DNA from 4 places in the Kribbella yunnanensis genome. Region 1 is predicted to be linked to each of the others. Evidence: riboswitches for the same ligand, from Rfam matches in the RefSeq annotation. Region 1 holds a riboswitch; each other region holds the start of a gene.

Region 1 (4,163 bases):
CGTCGGCCGGGAGATGTCGCCGACGAGCACCGGCGGCCGGACATAGCGGGTGCCGTACGACTGGACCCAGCCGTGTTGAGTGGCGACGTACCCATCGAGCTGTTCGGCGAAGTACTGCACCATGTCGTTGCGCTCGGGTTCGCCGTGGACCAGGACGTCGAGCCCGGCCTTCTCCTGGAACGCGAGGACCTCGCGGATCTCGGCTCCGATTACCTCGTCGTACTGCGCCTCGTCGATGCGGCCCGCGCGCAGATCTGCCCGGGCGGTTCGCAGCTCGGTCGTCTGCGGGAACGAGCCAACCGTTGTCGTCGGCAACAACGGCAGCTCGAGCCGCTTCTGCTGGGCTGCACTGCGTTCCTCGTACGACGCCGCCCGGCGACTGTCGTCAGCCGTCACACCGGCGACGCGGGCGCGCACGGCCGGGTTGTTCGTCACCGCCGAGTTCGCCCGGGACTCGAGTGCTGCTCGGTTGATCTCGAGCTCGGCCGCGATCGACTCGGTGCCTCCGGTGATGCCGCGGGCCAGCGTGACGATCTCGGCGGTCTTCTGTCGAGCGAACGCGAGCCAGCGGCTGACCTCCGGATCGAGGTCCGTGTCGGCCGCGACATCCAGCGGGACATGCAGCAGTGAGCAGGATGAGCTGACCTCGACCTGGTCGGCCAATCCGAGCAGAACGGCCAGTGTGGACAGCGATTTGGGTAGGTCGTTCAGCCAGACGTTGCGGCCGTTGACGACACCCGCGACGAGTCGCTTCGACCGGATCTCGGGGACGGCGGCCAGGTCGTCGAGGTTGGCCGCGGCCGGTCCGGTGAAGTCGATGGCCAGGCCCTCGACCGGCGACTTGGCCAGCACCGGCAACGCGTCGCCGAGCCGGTCGAAGTACGACGCGACCAGGAGCTTCGGGCGATCCACGAGACCGCCCAGTTCGCCGTACGCGCTCGTGGTTGCAGTCAGCTCGTCCGCGGTCCGGTCCTGGACCAGCGCGGGTTCGTCCAGCTGGACCCATTCGGCGCCGGCCGCGCGCAGATCGCCCAGGATCTCGGCGTACACGGGAAGGATTCGCGGCAGCAACGACAGCGGTTCGAAGTCGATGCCGGGCGCGGGTTTGGCGAGGAGGAGATAGGTGATCGGTCCGATGAGGACCGGGCGGGCCTTGAGCCCGAGTGCGAGGGCCTCGCGCAGTTCGGCGACCTGTTTGGTGGAGTCGGCGGCGAATGTCGTGTCCGGGCCGAGCTCCGGGACCAGGTAGTGGTAGTTCGTGTCGAACCACTTGGTCATCTCCAGCGGCGCGACCTCCTGGGTACCGCGCGCCATCGCGAAGTAGCCGTCCAGCGCGTCGGCGTTCACTGCGGCACGATGCCGCGCGGGGATCGCGCCGAGCAAGACGGACGTGTCGAGGACATGGTCGTAGTACGAGAAGTCGCCGGTCGGAACCTCGTCGATCCCGGCGTCCGCGAGCTGCTGCCAGTTCGATCGGCGCAGTTCGGCCGCGGTCTGCCGGAGGGCGTCGGCGGTGACCGTGCCCTTCCAGTAGCCCTCGATGGCCTTCTTCAGTTCCCGGTTCGGGCCTTGCCGGGGGTAGCCGTGCACGGTGGTCAAGCGTCTCTCCTTAGCGAGCCTGTCTTGAGGACCACAGGGCTTGGAGAAAGGCGGCACACGTACGCCGGCCCTCCCACGAGGCCTTGCGATCACCGCCGTACGACGGGCGCACAGCGGGCGGCTGGCAGGTCTTCGGACTCGCGGGCACGTCCGGCGGACCGGACACCTACTGACCGTCGCTTCCCAGACCGAGAGGTCCAGTGCGTATGACGGTGGTCGTTCCCACTTACCGCTGCGGGGCAGTCCCGGATTCACACCGGGTTCCCTCTTGCGACGTCCTGACCGGCTGCCAGGACGAACCAGCTACCCGATCAGCCTACGCACTCGCGGGAGGTTCCGGCCCTGTGATCCACACCCTAGGAAAGTAGTAGGACGTCCAGCTATTTTGGCGCACCGTGAGCAATGTCGAAGAATCCCCGGTCCTCGCGCATGTGGACGGTCACGCCGGTCATCTGGTGCTGAACCGGCCGCGCGCGATCAACGCGCTCACACACGAGATGGTGACGATCATCCGCCGGGTGCTCGACGAGTGGGCCGCTGACCCCGCCGTACAGACTGTCGTACTGACAGGCAGCGGTGACCGCGGTCTGTGTGCGGGCGGCGACATCGTCTCGATCTACCACGACGGGATCGCCGGCGGTACGGCGTCGGCGGCGTTCTGGGCGGATGAGTACCGGCTCAATGCGGAGATCGCGGAGTACCCGAAACCGTTCGTCGCGGTGATGGACGGCATCGTGCTCGGCGGCGGGATCGGGCTGTCGGCGCACGCGAGTATCCGGGTCGTCACCGAGCGGTCGAAGCTCGGCATGCCGGAGACCGGGATCGGCTTCTTCCCCGATGTCGGCGGTACCTACTTGCTATCGCGGGCGCCGGGCGAGCTGGGCACCCACCTGGCCCTGACGGCCGGGTTGGTCGGCGCGGGTGATGCGATCGCGGTCGGTCTTGCCGATTGGTACGTGCCGAGCGATCGGTTGCCGGATCTCCTTGCTGCACTGGCTTCTCAGGACGCGGCGACCGCGGTGGCCTCGTTTGCCGATCCGGTTCCGGAGTCCGGGTTGATCGGTGACCGCGAGTGGATCGACGAGGCCTACGAGGGCGAGGACCTGGTGAAGATCTACAGCCGGCTGGCGGATGCCGACGTACCGGCTGCGCGAGAGGCTGCCGCGGTGCTGCTGACGAAGTCGCCGACCTCTTTGAAGGTCACACTGCGCGCGCTGCGGGCCGCGGCCGATCTGCCGTCGTTGCCGGCTGCGCTGGAGCAGGAGTACCGGTTGTCGGTGTGGCTCCACGGCTCGCACGACTTCCTTGAAGGCGTGCGCGCACAGGTGATCGACAAGGATCGCAACCCGCGGTGGTCACCGGCCACCTTCGACGGTGTCAGCGACGAATCCATCACCGCCCACTTCGCCACTCTCGGCGACGCCGATCTCGGGCTCACCGACGCGTCGAGCTAGCCGTCCGCGCTCGCGGCCGCGCGGATGGCGGCGGCCAGGCGAGCAACGGGCTCAGGTACCGGGCGGGGGAGCCGTGCCAGCAGGATGCGGCGTTGCTCCTCGGGGCCGCCTTGTACGGCGATGATCCGGACGCCCGGTGGGAGGGCGAAGGTCAGGGCGGCGGGTGCGGTGGTGATCCCGCAGCCGGCGGCGACCAGATGGAGTTTGGCCAGCCAGTCGCGCGCGGTATGGACGACCTGGGGGCGCTCGTCGAGACCCGGCCAGACACCCATGTACTGCTCGCCGCCCGGACCGGCGATCCAGCGCTGACCACGGAGGTCCTCGATGTCGACGACGTCGGCGTGGGCGAGCGGATGCGTACTGGGGACCGCGATCCGGAGGCTGCGTTCGGAGAGGGTGTGTAGCTCCAGCGCGGGCGACTCGGCATCGGGCGCGCGGAACGGCGGTGCGGAGGCCAGGAGGGCGAGGTCGATGGTGCCTGCGCGTAGTGCGCGGACCAGGGCCGGCGTACTGCCTTCACGGCTGATGACCGTGATGCCGGGGTGCGTCTCGCGGAGTGCCGCGAGTGCGCGGGGTACCAGGAAGACGCCCGCCGTCGCGAACCAGCCGAGCCGGACCGTGCCGAGCTCTTCCGGGATCCCGGCCAGCTCACGTGCGGCCGCATCGACCTGATCGATCGCGGCGGCAGCCCGTCGTACGACGATCCGCCCGGCCGGCGTCAGCCGTACCCCGTCGTGGCGGCGCTCCAGCAGTGCCGTGCCTGCCGCGCGTTCCAGGGACGCGATCTGGCGGGAGACGGCCGACTGGGTGTAGCCGAGCGCGGTCGCCGCGGCGGTGAGCGTACCGCGCTCGGCCACCTCGCGGAACACCCGCAGCGCGGTCAGGGAGGCGTCGGTGAAGGTCATGACGTTTACGCATACCACACTTGCCAGACTTTCGCTGGTGTCATGGGCTGCAGGTGCCTAGCTTGAAGGTATGGAACTCATCAAGACACCGTTCGGCTTCAGCAGTACGGCGGCAGAAGTTGCCGCTGGCATCGACCTCTCCGGCCGCCGCGCCGTGGTGACCGGCGCAGCCTCCGGCCTGGGCATCGAGACCGCCCGCGCACTC
Region 2 (4,163 bases), on a different contig from region 1:
GTTCGGGCCGATCATGATCGTCTGGTTCGCGGCGATCGCGGTCTGCGGGATCGGCGGCATCCTCGACCACCCGAGCATCCTCAAGGCGCTCTCGCCGACGTACGCGATCGGTTTCCTGACCGGGCATTTCGGGACCGCCTTCTTCGCGCTCGCGGCCGTCGTACTGGCGATCACCGGCGCCGAGGCCCTGTACGCCGACCTCGCGCACTTCGGCCGTCAGCCGATCACGCGGGCCTGGCTGTTCCTCGTCTTCCCGGCCTGCATCCTGAGTTATCTCGGCCAGGGCGCGCTGGTGCTGGAGGACCCGAACGGGTTCACCAGCCCGTTCTTCCTGCTGGTCCCCGAGTGGGGCCGGATCCCGATGGTGATCCTGGCGACGGCCGCGACCGTAATCGCCTCCCAGGCGGTCATCACCGGCGCGTTCTCGGTCGCCCACCAGGCCGTCCAGCTCGGCTACCTGCCGCGGCTGCGGATCCAGTACACCTCGACCGAAACAGCCGGCCAGATCTACGTCCCGTGGGTCAACTGGGCGCTGATGATCGCCGTACTGACGCTGGTCTTCGCCTTCGAGACCTCGGCCGCGCTGGCCTTCGCCTTCGGGATGGCCGTCACCGGCACGATCGTCATCAACTCGCTGCTGTTCTTCTACATCGTCCGGAAGCAGTGGCAGAAGCCGTTGTGGCTGGTCATCCTCGGTGCCGCCATCTTCCTGACCGTCGAGCTGCTCTTCCTGGGCGCGAACCTGACCAAGTTCGTGCACGGCGCCTGGCTGCCGCTGCTGATCGCGGTCAGCGTCTTCCTCGTCCTGACCACTTGGCAGCAAGGCCGCCAACTCGTCACCGCCAAGCGCGAACGCGAAGAGGGCCAACTGCGCGAGTTCATCGACACCCTGCACGAGCGCCCGATCACCCGAGTCGACGGTACGGCGGTCTTCCTGAACCGCGGCAACACCACGGTCCCGCTGGCGATGCGCGCCAACGTCGAACACAACCACGTCCTGCACAAGAACGTGGTCATCCTCTCGATCGAGACCGTCACCGTCCCGCACGTCCCCGAACCCGAGCGCATCCTGGTCGACGACCTTGGCTACACCGACGACGGCATCATCCACGTCACCGCCCGCCTCGGCTACGTCGAGTCCGCCAACGTCCCCGAGATCCTCGAACGAGCCGCCGCCCAGAGCACCGAACTCACCGTCGACCCCGACGACACCTCCTACTTCCTCTCCGCCATCGAGCTCAAACTGGGCGACACCAGCGGCATGCCCCGCTGGCGCAAACGCATCTTCCTCGCCACCACCGCGATCACCGCAGACGCCGCCGAGTACTTCCACCTCCCCCGCGAACAGGTCGTCATCGTGGGCTCGCAAATCACCGTGTAGGTCTGTTACATTCGAACACATGTTCGAGTGGGACATCTTGCAGCAGCCCTCCGCCATGGCGATGGTGCGAGGGCAGTTGGGGTTCAGCTGGATGGTGCTGTCCGCGCGGCTGGCACAGTTGACGGATGAGCAGTACTTCTGGCAACCGGGCAATGCGGCACTGACCGTCGTACGGCGGCACTATCCGAGTCACTATCGGTCATTGGGGTCCGGCGAGTGGGTGGCGCAGTGGCCGGACGAGCCTGATCATCGGGGGCCGCGGACGATCGCGTGGTTGATCGCGCATCTGACCGAGACGTTCTTCGAGCGGTGGGAGTGGACGTTCGGACCCAAAGAGCAGGGCCGAGGTGACATCACCTTGCACGGGAACGCGCGGGATGCGGTCGCCTGGCTGACGCATTGGGTGGAGGCGTGGCAGGACGGGATCGCGTCGTTGCCGGAGGAGCAGGTGGCGACAGTGGGGCTCAGTCAGGCGACGGCACTGGATGCCGAGGAGCCGTTCGGGCACGTGGTGTTACGGCTCAATCGCGAGCTGATCCATCACGGATCAGAGATCATGACGTTACAGGATCTGTATGGCGTCGCGGCGTGAGGACCACAACATGTGCGACACGCGGCGTGTCGCTACCACTAGATCTAGCGGCTGCCCTAAAGTCTGTCGAGCTGGCGGTCAGGGGAATCCGGTGCGAGTCCGGAGCTGCCCCGCAACGGTGAGCGGACGCCCTGTCGTAGTGGGGCGGCCGCGAGTCCGGATACCTGTCGCCGGCGCGTGCACCGCCGGTGCGCGCGGTCCGAGACCTCGAGGGTGGGTCGCAGGGCGAGACGACAGTTTTCCGGCCGGTGCTGTCCGTCCCGTCATGCGCTCATGCCTTCTGGTCGCGGTCCTTCGCACGCGTAGGGAGAGAAGAGCTTCTGTGACCATCGCTTCCACATCCCGATCGGCGGCCGACGAGGCCGGCCACGGGAACCAACTGACCGTCGTCCGCCGCGACGGCAGTAACACTGTGTTCGACGCGACCAAGATCTCGGTCGCCGTCACGAAGGCGTTCCTGGCCGTCGAGGGTAACGACGCCGGCGCCACCCACCGGGTCCGCGACCTGGTCACCGACCTGACCGGCCGGGTCGTCGAGGCCCTGACCAGTCGCGGTGACGCCCGTCGCAGCGTCCAGGTCGAGGACATCCAGGACCAGGTCGAGCTGGCTCTGATGCGCGCGGGAGAGCATCAGGTCGCCCGGGCCTACGTGCTGTACCGCGAGGAGCGGACGAAGGCCCGCACGCCTGCCGACCCGGCTGAGCTGGCCGCCACCAAGCCGGTCGTGTCGGTCCGCCAGGCCGACGGGACCCGCGTTCCGCTCGACGTCGACCGGCTGCGCGTGATCGTCGCCGAGGCCGCCGCCGGGCTGGACTCCGTCGACCCCGAGCAGATCCTCAACGAGACGATCGGCTCCTGTTACGACGGGATCGCCCAGCACGAGGTCGAGCTGGCTCTCGTGATGGCGGCCCGGTCGTACGTCGAGACCGAGCCGCAGTACAGCTATGCCGCGTCCCGCCTGCTGCTGGACCAGATCCGCCGCGAGGCGCTCGGCCGCGTGCACGGCGAGCCCCGGCAGGCCAGCCAGGCCGACATGGCCACGGCGTACGCCGAATACTTCCCGCGCTACATCGCGACCGGGATCGAAGCCGGTCTGCTCGACCCCGAACTGGCCACCTTCGACCTCGACCGGCTGTCCGCGGCGATCCGGCCCGAGCGCGATCTCGACTTCGCCTTCCTCGGTCTGCAGACGCTCTACGACCGCTACCTGCTGCACATCGACAAGACCCGGTTCGAGCTGCCGCAGGCGTTCTTCCTGCGGGTCGCGATGGGGATGGCGCTGCGCGAGGAGGACCGCGAGGGCCGCGCGATCCAGTTCTACGAACTGCTCAGCTCGTTCCGGTTCATGTCGTCGACGCCGACCCTGTTCAACTCCGGTACGACGCGACCGCAGCTGAGCTCGTGCTTCCTCACCACGGTGGACGACGACCTGGCCGGCATCTTCGCCGGGATCCGCAACAACGCCCTGCTCGCCAAGTACTCCGGCGGTCTGGGCAACGACTGGACCCCGGTCCGCGGAATCGGCGCCAAGATCCGCGGCACCAACGGTGAGTCGCAGGGCGTCGTACCGTTCCTGAAGATCGCCAACGACACGGCGGTAGCAGTCAATCAGGGTGGAAAACGTAAGGGCGCGGTCTGTGCGTATCTCGAGACCTGGCACATGGATGTCGAGGAGTTCCTCGACCTGCGTAAGAACACCGGTGACGAGCGTCGCCGGACGCACGACATGAACACGGCCAACTGGGTGCCGGACCTGTTCCTGCAGCGGGTCGAGGCGGACGGTCAGTGGACGCTGTTCTCCCCCGACGAGGTGCCGGATCTGCACGATCTGTTCGGCGCGGAGTTCAAGACGGCGTACGAGAAGTACGAGGCGGCCGCCGACCGCGGTGAGATCCGGGTGTTCCGCCGGGTCCGCGCGCTCGACCTGTGGCGCCGGATGCTGACGGTGCTGTTCGAGACCGGCCACCCGTGGATCACCTTCAAGGACCCGTGCAACCTGCGCTCGCCGCAGCAGCACAACGGTGTCGTCCACTCGTCCAACCTGTGCACCGAGATCACGCTGAACACGACGGTCGACGAGACCGCGGTCTGCAACCTGGGTTCGGTCAACCTGGTCGCGCACCTGACCGAGACCGGCCTCGACGCTGACCTGCTTCGCGACACGGTGAAGACCGCGGTCCGGATGCTCGA
Region 3 (4,163 bases), on a different contig from region 1:
ACGACCGCATGCGCCCGCCGCTTCGCCTGCGTGCCCTCGCCCGGGTCGTTGACAATGAACGGGTAGACCATCGGCAGGTTGCCGAGCACGGCGTCCGGCGCGCAGTCGGCGGCCATCCCGATTCCCTTGCCAGGCAGCCATTCCAGCGTCCCGTGCTTACCGAGGTGCACGACCGCATGCGCCCCGAAGCCGCCATCGGCCGGAGCGTTCTCCAACCACCGGTACGCCGCCAGGTAGTGGTGCGACGGCGCCATGTCGGGGTCGTGGTAGATCGCGACCGGGTTCTCGCCGAAGCCACGCGGTGGCTGGATCATCAGTACGACGTTGCCGAATCGGAGCGCGGCCAGCGCAATCGCGGGTTCGGGGCCGGAGTTGTCGACGTACAAAGATCCCGGCGCTGAGCCCCAGGCCTCGGTCATTGCCTCCTGCAACGTTTCGGGAACGCGCGCGAACCAGGTCGAGTACGTCGACAGTGGGATCGTCGCGACCGCGGACGCCAGCTGCTCGTCGGTCAGCCAGTCGACATCGTGACCGCCGGCCGCGATCAGCCGGTGGATCAGCCCGTCCGCACCATCAGCCCCTTGCAACTCACTAAGGTCGAGCCCGCCGAGGTCGTACCCGGCCTCCTCGAGCTTGCCGAGCAGTTGGACCGCCGAAGCCGGGGTGTCGAGACCGACCGCGTTGCCGATCCGGGCGTGCTTGGTCGGGTACGACGAGAGCACCAGCGCGAGCTTCTTCTCGGCCACCGGGACGTGCCGCAGGCGGGCGTGCGCGACCGCGATCCCGGCCAGCCGGGTGCACCGCTCGGGGTCCGGCGCGTAGCGGGCCAGCCCGTCGGCGTCATACGCCTTGAAGGAGAACGGGATGGTGATGATCCGGCCGTCGAACTCGGGGATCGCGACCTGCGTGGCGGCGTCGAGCGGACTGATCGCCGCGTCGCTGGCCAGCCACTGCTCACGCGTCGAGGTCAGCGCCAGCCCCTGGATCAGCGGGATGTCGAGTGACGCGAGCGCTCCAGCGTCCCAGGCGTCGTCCGCACCACCGGCGCTGGCGTTCGCTGCGACCGATCCACCGGCTGCGAGCAGCGTGGTGACCAGCACGTCGCATTTGCGCAGCAGCTCGAACAGTCCGGCGTTCTCAGCGCTTGTCGGGTCCAGCCCGCGCAGCGTCCCACAGTAGACGGGCAGCGGTTGCGCACCGGCCTTAGAGACCGCAGCCGCGAGCGCGTCGACGAACGCCGTGTTCCCCGCGATCTCATGCGCGCGGTAGTACACGATCCCGACCACCGGCCGGTCGTCCTCGACAAACGTCCCCCGCACCCCGTACGCCGGGAGTGCAGCAGGCGGGTCGAATTCGTCGCCGGTGAGCAGGATGGTGTCGCTCAAGAAGCCGGCCAGGTTCCGGAGGTTGTCCGCGCCGCCCTCCCGCAGGTAAGCCAGCGCTTCGGTCACCGCACCCGCAGGCACAGTCGACAGCGACATCAGCTCCGCATCAGGAGCCGCCTCACCGCTGACCACCACGGCTGGCTTCCCGGAGGCCAGTACGGCGTCCAGCCCCTCCTCCCAGGCGCGTTTGCCACCCAGCAGCCGCACCACCACGATCTGAGCGGTATTCAGCAACGGAGCGAGTTCAGACAGCTCCAGGCGGGCCGGGTTCGCGACCTTCCAGCCGGCCTCCGCCTCCGCCGCGGCCAAGAGATCGGTGTCGGCAGTCGACAACAGCAACAGGTTCGCGGGCACGCTGAACCGGTCCTTCCTGGGGGTATCCACGCCCCGGCCGGAGGTGCGACAGCAGCAGTTCCTGACTCCCCGCGGCGTTGTTCATCGCCGGTAGGTCACAGTGGCGGGACCGCCCCGGACTCACACCGGGTTCCTGCACAGCTGTCGCTTGACGCCTGCACCCTATCCGACCCCGTCGATTGGCAGGATGCGGAACACATCACTTCGACCAGAAGGCGGCACCACCCATGGAATCCTGGCGCGACGCAGCCTCGCAGCGGGCTCAGGAAGCTCTCGACGGCCTCTTCGGTACGGCGCTCGAGCTAGCCGAGCAGCAGGTCGGCAAACAGGGCGGGTTCGCCCCGTTCTCGCTCAGCATGGACGCGGCCGGCGAGGGATCGATCGAGATGGCCGACGAACCGGACACCGCCAAGGTCTTCGAGGTGCTGTGGGCCGGGCTACGCGCGCAGCGTGACGACCTCGTCGCGGTAGCGGTGGTCGCGGACGTCCAGATCGACGAGGACGGCTGGACCGACGGGATCCGCGTCGAGGCCGAGCACCGGGACGGGATCGCGTTGGCCGTCGTGGCGCCGTACCGGCGAAAGCGGCTGCGGCGCAGGGTCGAGCTGGGCCAGTTCGGGCTGAGCAAGGGTGAGCGCCGGGTTTGGTGACCTCAGCCGTGGGCGGCGTAGTGGGCGGCTAGGAGGTCGGTGCCCCAGTCGGAGCGGTGGGAGCGCCAGACGGAGTGGATGTGGTTGGCGTTGTCCTGGGTGTTGTCGTACTCGGCCAGGAAGGTGGGGGCGGCCAGGGAGTAGTAGTGGCGCCGGCCGGGGCCGGGGGTGGTTTCGCCGGCCCAGGCGAAGGTGAGGTTCTCGATGCCTTGTTCGGTCAGGTCTTGCCAGGTCTGGAGGCCGATGGGGCCGGCTGCGCGGCCGACGTACTGGCCGACGAGGAGGCTGAGGATCTGACGCTGGTCGGCGGTCATGTCGCCGTACGCCAGGCCGCGGTGTAGCAGGGACGGGTCGGCTACCGGGTCGTGACGGGTGAGGATGTCGTCGGGAGCATCGGGTGAGACGACTGCGACTGCGCGCTGGCTGTCGTCTAGGGCGTGCAGGAGTTGGAAGCCCAGGTCGCTCTCGCCGGCCAGGAAGCGGCGGCCCGATGGGGCGGTGGCCGGGTTAGAGCCGATGAACGAGGGTGTGAAAGAGATCGCACCGTCGACCAGAGTCAGGTGGATTGCCAGGTGGTGACCGTTCAGTCGCCAGGCCCACGGTTCGAAGCCGGCGGGGTCACCCAGGATCCGCAGGTAGTAGCGGCCGCCCAGGACAGTGCCCTCCCAGTCCCCTGACTCCGGCAGCGCCGGGATACCGCGCAGGAGCACCTCTGCGTCCAGTACGGCGAGTGAATCGGCCAGACCGCGTTCACTGCAGCCCAGTGCGATCAGCCGGAGCGCCAACTGCTGTTGTGCGGGTGTCAGCGACGACAACGGCAGTCCCGGCCGGTCCCCCGGCAGATAGGTCCACTCCTGGTGATCCGGTGTGTCGAACGCCGCCTGAGCCAACGCCCGCTGCTCCGGGCTCAGACTCCGCAGCAGGTCGATGGCCGCTTCCCGGGTCTGCTCTACAACCACGCTGCTCGCTCCAAGTCAGTGGGCTCATGTGCGGTCGTCCAGCGCTCGAACGGCCGGTCCAGCTTGTAACGGTAGTCGGGCTGACGCAGCAGCACCCGGGTTTCTGCGTTGGCCGGGTTCCGCAGCGTCTCGAAGTACTTGACCGACCAGTGGAACCACCGCATGCAGAACAGCCGCATGGTCAGCCCGTGTGACACCAGCAGCACGTTGCGTGGCGCATCCGCCTGCTCGAAGTCACGGTGCATGGTCTCCAGGAAACTCGACACCCGGTCGTACACGTCCGACCCCGACTCACCATGCGTGAACCGGTAGAAGAAGTGCCCGTACGAGTCGCGCAACCGTTCCTGCCGCTCGATGTCCTCGGTGTCCTGGAAGTTCGCCCAGTCCTGCTCCCGCAGCCGCGGCTCCTCCCGTGCGATCCCGATCAGGTCGTCGAGCTCGAGTCCTTTGAGTGTCTGCAGTGTGCGCAGGTACGGCGACACGTAAACCCGGATCGGCTCGTTGTCGAACAGCTCCCGCAGCTCACGCCCGGCCTTGGCCGCCTGCTCCCAGCCGTGCGCGGTCAGCGCGACGGAGTGGTCCGGGACCCGCTCGTAGATCGACTTGTCCAGGTTCGCCTCGGACTCGCCGTGCCGGATCAGCGCGATCCGCATCGGCCGTCGGCTCAGTCCCATAACCGTCCTCTCGCAACTGCCAGGATCGCGGCCGCACCCGCCGCGGCGATACCGACTCGCCGCGCCAGAGCCGCCGTACGGCGAACATCCGCGACCGTCGGCGTCGGCCCGTCCCCCAGCGTGCCACGGTCTTCGCTATAG
Region 4 (4,163 bases), on a different contig from region 1:
TCGAGATCATCCGGTTTCTCCGTCTGTCCTGGGGATATTCAGGGAGATTGACGCCGAGGGCAACCAATCGGTTCCACGGTAGGGAGAAAAGGGTTCTTCGCCCGGGGCGATCTGCTGACAGGATGTGCCGGTGGCAGCAAGTTTCCGAACGCGGCTGGCCCGGCTGCGTGTCGACCTGACTCCGTGGCGTAGTTCGCGAGACTTCCGGATCCTGATGGTCTCCGGCTCGGTCTTCTTTCTCGGCAGCATGTTCGGGTACGTCGCCCTGCCGTACCAGCTGTATTCGCTGACCCACTCGAACTTCGCGGTCGGCGCGATGGGCCTGGTCAACATCGTTCCGCTGGTCGTCTTCGGCCTGTACGGCGGCGCGCTCGCCGATCACGTGGATCGCCGAAAAATGCTCATCTTCACCGGGATCGCGCAGGTCGCGGTGTGCGCCGTACTGCTGAGCAACGCGCTGTTGAGCAATCCGCAGGTCTGGATCATCTACGTCTGCGGCGCCCTGAACGCGATCGCCGCCTCACTGCAGCGGCCGAGCCGCGACGCGCTGTTCCCGCGCGTGGTGAAGCACTCCGAGCTGCCGGCCGCGGTGGCGCTGAACGCATTGACCATGCAGGCCGGTCAGCTGGTCGGCCCCGCGCTGGGCGGTGTGCTGGTCGGTACGGCGGGGATCAGCTGGGCGTTCGGTATCGAGCTGGCCGGGTTGTCGATCGCAACCCTCATGTACTTGCGACTCAAGCCGTACCGGGTCGGCGAGCACTCCCAACCACCCAGCCTGCGCGTCATCGGCCAAGGCATCGCGTACGCCGCGCGCCGCAAGGACCTGCTCGGGACGTACGTCGTCGACATGGTCGGGATGTTCATGGCGATGCCGATCGTGCTCTTCCCGGCGTTCGCCACCGAGGTGCTGAAGGAACCGAAGCTGCTCGGTGCGCTCTACAGCGCGGAGGCGGTCGGCGCGCTGATCGCGACCCTGACCAGCGGCTGGAGCCGCCGCGTCCATCACCACGGCCGGGCCGTCGTGATGGCGGCCGCTTGCTGGGGTGCGGCGATCGGAATCGCCGGTCTGGCGCCGAACATCTGGTTCGCGCTCGTCTTCCTCGCCTTCGCTGGTGCTGCGGATATGGTCTCCGGCCTGTTCCGTTCGGTGATCTGGAACCAGACGATCCCGGACGAGATGCGTGGTCGGCTGGCCGGAATCGAGATGCTGTCCTACATGCTCGGCCCGCTCGGTGGTCAGGCCCGGTCCGGTCTGGTCGCCGACCTGACCAGCGTCCGGACGTCGATCGTCAGCGGCGGCATCCTCTGCGTGGCCGGCGTCGCGGCCACCGGCGCGGCCTTGCGTGACTTCTGGCGGTACGACGCTCGCACCGACGAGCACGCGGTGCGCGAACGCGATCTCCGGGCCGCGGCGGAGGCGGACGAAGCGTAGGCTTTGGCGCACTATGCGTATCCTGCCGCTCGCTTTTGTCGCAGTGCTCGCCAGTGCGTGTGGGGGACCCGGGCAGGAGACCGCACCGAGCGTGCCGCCGCTCGTGTCGATCAGCACGACTCCTCCGTCGACACCACCTCCTTCCGAGACGCCCAGCACGCCGCCGACCGCGAAGGTGGCCGACACGTTGTGCATTCGGATGGACCAACCGCTGGTGCAGGCGACACTCGCCGTACCGGTCGTGCAGATTCAGCCCAAGGCACCGCCGGCCGATTTCGGCGTACCGGCGACGTATGACACGTGTCAGCTCGGTCTGAGTACCAGTCCGAACGGACCAGTCCTGCGAGTCGGGGTGTCAGTGCAGGCGGCGACGAAAGCGACGCTGGCTGCCGCGCAGAAGGCGTACAAGGGGAAGCCCGCGGTTGTCGGTGCGGGAGGTTTCGGAAACGACACGTCGGTGGTGTTCCTGTTCGACGGTCGCCTGTACAAGGTCTCCGGGCCGAAAGCCACGCTCGCGAAGTACGTCGTACTGGGGCAGGAGGTGGTTCGGCAGGCGCCCGGGCTGCCCGAGGCGGAGCCGTTGATCACTCGGTCGGAGTGTGAGCGTGGGTCGTCGGCCGCCGCGAAGGTGATGGGGGCGCCTGCGTCGATCCGCCGGGACGGTCAGACCGAGCTCGGAGACCTGGTCTGCGGGTGGGTTTCCGCGAACAGCGTGCTGTCTTCATCAGTACGTCGTACGCCGAACGCGGTCGCGCTGATGACCGCGATCCGGAAGACGCCGACCGCGCAGGCGATTCCGCTCGGGGACGAGGGTTACGTGGACACCGCGACCGGGCGGACCACGATCCGGCTCGGCGACAACAAGCTGGTCGACCTGGTGCCGTTGCCGGCGCGGGCGGTCAATCCGGACACGATGACCCAGTTCGCGCTCGCGATGCTCTCGCAGTACCGCTGAACCTGCGACTCAGTCGCCGGTGTTACTGTGGCGGCGCCGTGGTGCTCGGGAAGCCGGTGTGATGCCGGAGCGGCCCTCGCCACTGTGATCGGGAGTTCACCGGCAGTCCCTCTTGAGGGAGGTCACTGGCCCTGTGCTGGGAAGACCAGGCCGGTGGATGCAGTCCCGTCAGCCAGGAGACCGGCCACGGCATGTGATCCGTCCACGAGGTGCTGGAGGAGCGGTCCTGTGCTGCGCAAATCCGTTGTCCCTGTCCTGCTTTTGAGCCTGCTTGCCGGTTGTGGCACGTCCACCGCGGCCAGGCCGCATGGATCGATCATCACCGTGCAGAACTGCGGGATCGACGTCACCGTCAGCGGTCCGCCGAAGCGGGTGTTCGCGGCGTACCAGCCGGCCATCGAGATGGCGCATGCGCTGGGAATCTCCGATCGCCTGGTCGGTACGGCGTACCTGGATGCCGAGGTGCTTCCGGAGTACGCGAGCGCGCAGGCCAAGGCGAAGTACTACAAGAACCTGCCCAGCCGCGAAGAGCTGCTCGCGGCGAACCCCGACTTCGTGCTGTCCGGGTTCAACGACGTGTTCAGCGCTGGTGGTGGCAGCGACGAGAGCTTCGGGAGCCGCAAGAGCCTGGGCGAGCTCGGAGTCCAGACCTGGATCTTCAGCCCGCTCTGCCCGACCGCGGACGGTAAGGGCGACGAGGCGATCGACCCGGCCAGCGTCACGATGGACAACGTGTACGCCGACCTGCGCGACCTCGGCAAGCTGTTCCGGGTCCAGGATCGGGCCGAGGCGGTGATCGCCGATCAGCAGAAGCGGATCGCCGCGGTCGAGGCGAAGGTGCGGAACGCGCCGAAGCCGACTGTCGCGATTCTGCGGCCCGGGATGGAGGGCGGCGGATTGACCGTCTCCGGCGGACCGGACTTCGGGACCGTGCTGATCAAGCAGGCCGGTGGGGTGAACGTCTTCGCCGACCTGACCGCCAAGCGGAACGTGAAGATCGGCGTCGAGGAGCTGATCAAGCGCAATCCCGACTACATCCTGATCAGCGGGTGCTGCGATGCCGCGTTGACGCCGGCCTCGACACAGCCCGAGGTGGACAAGATCCTCGCGAACCCGGCGTTTCAGAACCTCAAGGCGGTCCGCAACAAACACGTCGTACCGTGGCTGTTCGCGAACCACTCGGCCGGGGTGCGTGGTGCGTACACGACTGAGGACATCGCCAGGACGATTCACGCTGACCTGTTCAAATGAGGTGGCGAGCGGCCGGACTGCTCCTGTGCGTCGCCGTCCTCGCGGTCTCGGTCCTGCTGTCGCTGAGTGTCGGGAACCAGTATTTCGGGGCGCATGACGTCTACCTGGCGCTGGCTGATTTCACCGGGAGTGACAACGACCGGGTGATCCGCTATCTGCGTCTGCCGCGAACCGGTGCTGGGTTGTTGGCTGGTGCGGCTTTGGGGCTGGCGGGTGCGTTGATGCAGGGCGTGACGCGGAATCCCTTGGCGGATCCGGGGATTCTCGGGGTGAACGCCGGGGCGGCGCTGGCCGTGGTCGGGGCGATCGGGGCGCTGGGCGTGCAGAGCCTCACCGGGTACGTGTGGTTTGCGATGGGCGGTGCGCTGGTGGCGACCGTGGTGGTCTACCTGGTCGGCGCGATCGGGCGAGGTGGCGCGACGCCGGTGAAGCTCGCGCTGGCGGGAGCGGCGATCTCCGCGCTGCTGGGGTCGGTGACCTCCGCGATCACATTGCTTGATCTGTCGACGTTGAACGAATTCCGCT

Evidence for each region. A riboswitch is a leader RNA that binds a small molecule or an ion and turns the genes downstream of it on or off. The one in region 1 is predicted to bind cobalamin.
Region 2: it holds a riboswitch for cobalamin, as region 1 does, so the genes downstream of both, ABD231_RS22485 (ribonucleoside-diphosphate reductase subunit alpha) here and metE (5-methyltetrahydropteroyltriglutamate--homocysteine S-methyltransferase) in region 1, are expected to answer to the same signal.
Region 3: it holds a riboswitch for cobalamin, as region 1 does, so the genes downstream of both, cobN (cobaltochelatase subunit CobN) here and metE (5-methyltetrahydropteroyltriglutamate--homocysteine S-methyltransferase) in region 1, are expected to answer to the same signal.
Region 4: it holds a riboswitch for cobalamin, as region 1 does, so the genes downstream of both, ABD231_RS18475 (ABC transporter substrate-binding protein) here and metE (5-methyltetrahydropteroyltriglutamate--homocysteine S-methyltransferase) in region 1, are expected to answer to the same signal.

Annotation. Positions count from the first base shown of each region.
Region 1 covers NZ_BAAANF010000003.1:2,220-6,382, reverse strand. The annotation lists gene metE (5-methyltetrahydropteroyltriglutamate--homocysteine S-methyltransferase) at 1-1,590, opposite strand, end outside; cobalamin riboswitch at 1,706-1,918, opposite strand; gene ABD231_RS04900 (enoyl-CoA hydratase/isomerase family protein) at 1,995-3,053, shown strand; gene ABD231_RS04895 (LysR family transcriptional regulator) at 3,050-3,958, opposite strand; gene ABD231_RS04890 (SDR family NAD(P)-dependent oxidoreductase) at 4,029-4,163, shown strand, end outside.
Region 2 covers NZ_BAAANF010000016.1:333,456-337,618, reverse strand. The annotation lists gene ABD231_RS22495 (potassium transporter Kup) at 1-1,381, shown strand, start outside; gene ABD231_RS22490 (DinB family protein) at 1,401-1,973, shown strand; cobalamin riboswitch at 2,032-2,159, shown strand; gene ABD231_RS22485 (ribonucleoside-diphosphate reductase subunit alpha) at 2,302-4,163, shown strand, end outside.
Region 3 covers NZ_BAAANF010000018.1:233,725-237,887, forward strand. The annotation lists gene cobN (cobaltochelatase subunit CobN) at 1-1,739, opposite strand, end outside; cobalamin riboswitch at 1,775-1,919, opposite strand; gene ABD231_RS28750 (hypothetical protein) at 1,967-2,389, shown strand; gene ABD231_RS28755 (DUF3500 domain-containing protein) at 2,392-3,348, opposite strand; gene ABD231_RS28760 (phosphoglycerate mutase family protein) at 3,339-4,022, opposite strand; gene ABD231_RS28765 (cobalamin biosynthesis protein) at 4,013-4,163, opposite strand, start outside.
Region 4 covers NZ_BAAANF010000013.1:123,005-127,167, forward strand. The annotation lists gene ABD231_RS18460 (hypothetical protein) at 1-10, opposite strand, end outside; gene ABD231_RS18465 (MFS transporter) at 131-1,432, shown strand; gene ABD231_RS18470 (hypothetical protein) at 1,446-2,387, shown strand; cobalamin riboswitch at 2,410-2,590, shown strand; gene ABD231_RS18475 (ABC transporter substrate-binding protein) at 2,616-3,638, shown strand; gene ABD231_RS18480 (FecCD family ABC transporter permease) at 3,635-4,163, shown strand, end outside.